2 regions of the Methylobacterium sp. ap11 genome follow, and region 1 is predicted to be linked to the other one. Evidence: riboswitches for the same ligand, from Rfam matches in the RefSeq annotation. Region 1 holds a riboswitch; the other holds the start of a gene.
The links. A riboswitch is a leader RNA that binds a small molecule or an ion and turns the genes downstream of it on or off. The one in region 1 is predicted to bind cobalamin.
Positions count from the first base shown of each region.

Region 2: linked by a shared signal. The riboswitch ahead of BMX97_RS19730 (TonB-dependent receptor) and the one ahead of BMX97_RS21785 (hypothetical protein) in region 1 are both predicted to bind cobalamin.

Region 1 covers NZ_FOEB01000017.1:17,435-20,635, reverse strand. Annotated here, with positions in the region: gene BMX97_RS21790 (TonB-dependent receptor) at 1-671, opposite strand, end outside; gene BMX97_RS21785 (hypothetical protein) at 671-1,468, opposite strand; cobalamin riboswitch at 1,592-1,806, opposite strand; partial or broken gene hemP (hemin uptake protein HemP) at 2,561-2,647, shown strand; gene BMX97_RS21775 (heme/hemin ABC transporter substrate-binding protein) at 2,644-3,201, shown strand, end outside.
Region 2 covers NZ_FOEB01000014.1:13,592-16,792, forward strand. Annotated here, with positions in the region: gene BMX97_RS19730 (TonB-dependent receptor) at 1-1,690, opposite strand, end outside; cobalamin riboswitch at 1,893-2,087, opposite strand; gene BMX97_RS19735 (hypothetical protein) at 2,226-2,450, opposite strand; gene BMX97_RS19740 (hypothetical protein) at 2,526-2,741, opposite strand; gene repB (plasmid partitioning protein RepB) at 2,822-3,201, opposite strand, start outside.

The sequences.
Region 1 (3,201 bases):
CCGGCGATCCCCATGCGGTTCCACTGGGTGTTGGCCATGCGGTCGCCGGAGCCCGCATGGTAATCGTCGCGTTTGGCGCCCGAGACGCCGAGATAGTAGTCGAACGGCCCGACCACGCCGCCGGTCTGGGCGCGTCCCTGGGCGAGGCCCCAGGCGCCACCGATGCCCTCGACCAGAGTGCCGGGTGCGGTCCGCCCGGTCTTCAGGATGATGTTGATCACGCCGCCGATGTTCTGGCTGCCGTAGATCACGGAGGAGGGACCGCGCACGATCTCGATGCGCTCGACATCGGCGATCGATAGCTTGGACAGGTTGGCGGTGCCGGCGCGCCGGCCGTTCATCAGCACCAGGACCTGGCTGCGGAAATCCTTGCCCTGGCCGTCGGTGGCGCCACCGCGGATGTTGATCGAGGTCTGGCCCGGGGTCCATTCCGAGAAGAAGCCGACGGCGTTCTCGGCGAGAACGTCGGTGACCGACTTCCCCGTGGAGTTCTCGATCATCGTATGGTCGATGACCTGCACGGTGCCGGCGATCTCGGAGCGCGGCTCCGGCCGGCCGGTGGCCGTGACCACGATCTCGTCGAGGCGAAGGTTGGTTTGGTCCTGCGCGAAAGCGAGAGCCGGCAGCACGCATCCGCTCGCCAGCGCGAGCATCCGGAGACGGCGGGGCATCACGAGAGTGTTCTCCACACGAGAAGGGCCGAGCTGCGCGGGACGCTGAGGCGATGGCCGCCGGGAACCGGCTCGGCCTGGGCTGCGAGATGGTTGGACAGGGCGGGCCGGCGCGGGTCGCCTGCCTCCCAGCCGAGCCGGTCGGCGAGATACGTGGCGATCCCCGGGACGCTCGGCACGATCGCCCGGAAGGTCCAATCGACCCGGGCGACGATCGGCGGGTGGTCGGCGCCCGGCAGGTGTCTCAGGACGATGTCGACGCCCGGGGTCTCGTCCTCGCCGTGCCATCCGCGGGGCAGGCAGCCGGCGAGGCAGAGACCGCGGGGACCGTTCTGCGCCGGGACCAGCCAGACCACGTCGCGCCGCGCCCAGGCGCGGCAGCGCGCGAGGAACGGGACCGCCTCGGTGAGCGGCCCGGCCATGTTGGCGGCGAGCACCGTGTCGGCGAACCCGGCCGGCAGGTCGGCCTCCCGCCATGGTACCGGCACGAGGACCGGCGGCGGCACGAGCGCCTGTAGGCGGGTCTGCATGACCGGCGCCGGCTCGATGGCGGTCCAGGCGGCGCCAGGGTCGCGCAAGGCTGCGCCGAGTTGGCCGCCGCCGGCTCCGACATCGAGGAGATCGCCGACGCGCGGGAGAGCCGCCCGGAGCAGCGGGGCGATCCGCTCGACGTAGTCGGACGCGTCGATGCCGGAGGCATACAGCTCGAGCGGGTCGATCCGGTCATCGACGGCCCCGGGCGGGTGCGACGGCCCGACAGAATGTCCCGAGATGCGTTGCTGGTGATCGTGTCCCAAGTCCGATGGTCCTTCCCCGAACCGTCATGAGAGAGGATCGCAGGGGGATGACCGAGGACGCGAGACAGGCGCGGCCGGGCACCGGCAGCGCATGGGCGCGACCCGCCGGGACACCCCGCCCACGAGACGAAACAGGGTCAGGGCAGGTCTCCTGGCTCGCGGGTCGCAACCATCCGTCCGGCCTTCCCGGTGCTCGCGCACCAGTGACCCTGCTCGACGGATGGCTCACCGCTTACAGTTGCGGGGACAGCTCCGGCCTGGGCGCATGGCGCGCCGCACCGAATTCCCTCTTAGCCCGCCACCCGAGGATGGCGAGAACCTTGACCGTTGTCGGTCGTCGGGGATCGCCTACCCTGCTGTCAATTGCGGTCGCATGCCCCGATGGATGATGGGCCGGATCGGCTCCCGCCTGTTGCTATCTTGTGACAGATCGTGTCTGCCCCGGAACGATGCCTGGTCTTATGCGCACCGGGCGATCGTCCCCCTCCGCTCACGATCCCCAGACCAGGAACGGATCGTCGAGCCACTTCTGGGTATTTGTCAGCCCCGTCGTGACGCTGCCGACGAGACAGGGGTCGAGGGCGGCGCGGATTGGCCCCACGCTCAAGAGGGGAGGGCTCTTGAGCCGCGCCGTGCGTCGCACCACCAATCCGACATTCTCGGCACCACGTGAGATTGAGGCCACACGAGCGCCGGTTTCTGCAGGCCGGCCGGAACACTCGCGTCCGACGCATAAGAGACGCACAAGAATCGCTGACTGCCGGCTCGTCCCTGGGGCGCCGACGGCTTCTCCTGTTGGGCTGCAAGCGTCGCCGCGATAAGGGTCGAGGATCTCCGATCACTCAGCGGGCGCCACATTGACTGCTCCGATGCAGCGCGTCTTGTGCAGCGGAGAACGATCTCCTAGGACGGGTTGTCATCAATTTCCCCGTGTTCGAAATAGAATATTTCAAACATGCGGAACGCCTCAAAGTCTACGCCATGACAAAACGAGAGGACGTCGCCGCCGGCAACGGCGGTGATCGTGAGGGTTTGGCACGCGACCGGCGGTCGGAGCTGCCCGCGACGATCGCCTCGACCGTCCTGATGCATGGGGCCCGTGAGGTGACGATTGTGCATGCCGGCGAGCATTACCGGCTCCGGATCACCGCCAACAACAAGTTGATCCTCACGAAATGACCGACCATTTCACTCCGCGGCTCTGGAGCCGCCGCGCCCTCCTCGCCGGCGCCGTCATCGCCGTCGTTCCCAGGGTTTCGCGAGCGGCCGAGCCGGCGGCCCGCATCGCCTCGCTCGGTGGCGCCGTCACCGAGATCCTCTACCGGCTCGGCGCCGCCGAACGTGTCGTGGCCGTCGATACGACGAGCCTCTTCCCGGCGAACGTCCTGCGCGAGAAGCCGAATGTCGGCTACCTGCGGGCCTTGTCGGCCGAGGGGCTGCTCTCCCTCGGCCCGGATCTCGTCATCGCGGCGGAGGGCGCCGGACCGCCGGAGGTGCTCGTCCTGGTGCGGGAGGCAGGCGTCCCGGTCTCGATCGTCAGGGAGCCGCCGACGCCCGAGGGCGTCCTCGACAAGATCCTGACCGTCGGCCACCTCGCCGGACTCGCGCCGGCGGCCGAGAGGTTGGCGGCGGAGGTCGGCGCCCGGTTCGCCGAGCTGGCGCGAGCGCGAGCCCGGGTCGACCGGCGGGCCAGGGCCCTGGTGATCCTGTCCGTCGCGAACGGCCGCATGATG
Region 2 (3,201 bases), on a different contig from region 1:
GCACGCGCTGGCCGACGGGGTCGCGGTCGGAGAAGCGCGCGTTGGTGATCGTCAGGTCGCCCTCCAGCCGCAGCCACGGCGTGACCGCGTAGTGGTTGCTCCACTCGATGCCGAAGCGGCGGGTCGGCCGGCTCGGCTCGGTGGTGCCGGTGTCGCCCTGGAACAGGTTCTCGGAGGCGAAGTCGAGCCGGAACAGGGCGAGGCTCGTCTCCAGCCCGGCGATGGAGCGGTTGCGGATGCCGACCTCGTAGCCCGTCGAGGGCACCAGGAACGGCGAGCGGCTGATGTTGAACAGCGGGCTTGCCGGATCGACCGTCGCGGTGACGCCGCGGACGTCGTTCGAGTGGAAGCCGCCGCCGTAGTTCACATATAACTCGGTATCGAGCCACGGCCCGAGCACCGCGCCGAGCTTCGGGGTGACGATGCCGTCGCGGGCCCGCCCGGAATTCGCCGGCGTGTCGGAGCGGACGTCGGCGTAGTAGCCGTCGGCCCGGAAGCCGACGCTGGTGCGCAGCCAGTCGGTCCAGCGCACCCGGTTCTCGTAGTAGAACGCCGCGCTCGCCTCCAGCACCCGGTCGTCGAGCACCGTCGAGCGGTATTGCCGGGCGGTGGTGTTGAACAGGCCGACCCGGATGTCGTCGGTACGGGTCTGGAGGCCGATCTCGTTCTCCATCGGCAGCCCGAGCAGGTCGCCCTGGAAGACGCGGCTGATCTCGCCGCCGCCGAGCACCCGGGCGTCGCGCTGGCGGAACTGGTCGCCGTTGACGGGATCGTTGAGGAAGTAGGTGAAGTTGTTCCAGAGGTTCATCTGGTAGCGGATCACGTAGGCCGAGGCCCGGGTGATGCCGCCCGCGTCCGATTGGCTCCAGCGTCCCGAGAGCGAGAAGCGCCCGGTCTCGCCGCCATCGGTCGGGTCCAGCGTGCCGTAGCGGCCGATAATCCCCTCCGCCACCGCCCGCTCGGGGATCTGGTTGGTGGCGTTCCACTTCGCCCAGTAGGCCATGCCGGTGACGGAAAACCCGTCGGTCGCGGTGCCCTGGCTGTAGCGGGCGACGCCGTTGAGCTTGCGCAGGGCATCGGGCACCACCCACGGCCCATCGTAGGTCTGCGCCTCGCCCGCCACCAGGAGGTTGCCCGCGCCGAGCGGCAGGGAGGCGGCCGAGAGCCCGCGCTTGTAGCCGAAGCTGCCCAGCGTGGTCAGCGCGACGTTGCGGTCGAGCTTGTCGAGGTAGTCGATCCGCACCGATCCCGCCGAGGCGAAGTCGCCGTCGCGGACGAAGTACGGGCCCTTGTGGAATTCGACCGCGCCGACGAGCTCGGGGATCAGGAAGTTGAGGTCGGCATAACCCTGGCCGTGGGCATGGGTGCGCATGTTCACCGGCATGCCGTCGACGTGGAGGGCGATGTCGGTGCCGTGGTCGAGGTTGAAGCCGCGCAGGAAGAACTGGTTGGCTTTGCCCTCGCCGGAATGCTGGGTGACGATCAGGCCCGGCACCGATTCCAGGACCTCGCCGGGACGGGTGACGGGGCGGCTGTTGAGCTGCGCGCCCGAGATGATCCCGGCACTGGCGGCATCGACGGTCGCGAGCGCTCCGCCGATGCCGGTGACGCCGCCGACGTAACCGGCACTGGCGGCGGGGCCCGACGGGGCGGGTGGCGGGGCGGAGACCTCGATCTCGTCGAGGCGGATCTCGCCCGCGGGCCCCTGGGCACCGGCTGGCGAGGATGCCACGGCGGCGATGCAGGCGACGAGCGGGGGAACGAACGACAGGCGGGAGGCAGGCACGGTCGGGACTCGGGCAACGGCAGTGGCACGTCACCGCGAACGAGGCCGCCCGGATCGCGAAGACCCGTTCCGACACCCGTCAGGACACCCCGCCCGACGCGCTTCGCGCGTGACCACGACTGACGGCAGGTCTCCTGGCTCGCGGGTCGGTGCCCGCCACCGTCTTCCCGGGTGAGGCACCCAGTGACTATGGTGGTGGAAGGCTCGCCGCTTACAGTTGCGGGGGCAGCCGCGGCATCGGGCGAACCCCCACCGCGTTCCCTTTTGATCCCCGAGGGGAACCGTCGCCGTGAGGGTGGCGGTTCGAGGGATCCGGGTCAATGCCCCGCGGTGCGATTGCGAACGCGCAGGTCTCGTCGCCTGCCGGTCGTTGCACCCGGGCACCGTTGCCCGCCGGGCCGGCTCGCGTCGACGCCACGCCCCGGGACAGGATCCGGCATCACGTGGACCGCCCCGGTTCCGGCGGGTCCGGGAACGGCGTCCAGTCGGTGAACGCCTCCGGGGCGTAGCCGTACTCGGTGGTGGCGACGTGCCAGGGGCGCGCATCGCCGACGCGCCCGGGATCCCAGCGGATCACGGCGCGCCGATCCGGCTCGTCCCGGTGGATGGCGATGATCCAGCGGCCATCCTGGGGGGCGCGATCGATGGGCCTCCAATCGGTCATCGGCTGCTCCTCATCGGCTGCCCCGCGGCGGCGGACTCTCGTCGTCCAACGCGCCGCGCCTGCCGCCGTTCGCCGTCAGCGCGGCGCGGACCCGCGCACCAGGCGCTCGCCGGCCTCGCATTCGCGCAGGAAGGTCGCCCGTCCGTCGCCGGTGATGCCGCTCCGGTCGGCCTTGGCCTCGCAGACCTCCCGCTCTCCGGTCCGCGGCGCGTCCTCGGCGAGGGCGGCGGGAGCCAGGAAGGGGGCCAGGACGGAGGCCGGCAGAGCGAGGAGCAGGACGGCGCGGCGCATGACGGATCTCGGAATGTCGGGCGGGACCGGTGAGGCATCGTCGCGCCCGTGCGATGGTTCCCGTGTGCCCTCGGCTCCCGTCAGGGCTTGGCGCGGCCGGCCCGGTAGGCGGCCAGGATCTCCGGCAGCCGGTCGAGGACGTAGTCGGCGAGGCCCGGCTCGGCGGTCTCGTCGAACGACACCGCGACTCGATCCGGGCGGCGCTCGATCCGGGCGATGCCGCGGCCGGCCTCGTCGCTCCAGACCTGCGGCGCCGGTTTCGGGGCCGCCGGGGGGGCGAGCGCGTGCAGCACGGCCGCGAAGCGCTCGTTCGTCGGCGTCTCGGCGAGGGCCGGATCGGCGATGAGCCCGGCGATCCGCTTCGGGCTCGCCGCCCGGATCCGCTCGGCGAGCAGCATCCAGCGCGGCCGCCCGGCGGCGGGCGCCGGGCCGATCGCCCGGACGACGTCGGCCGGCACCG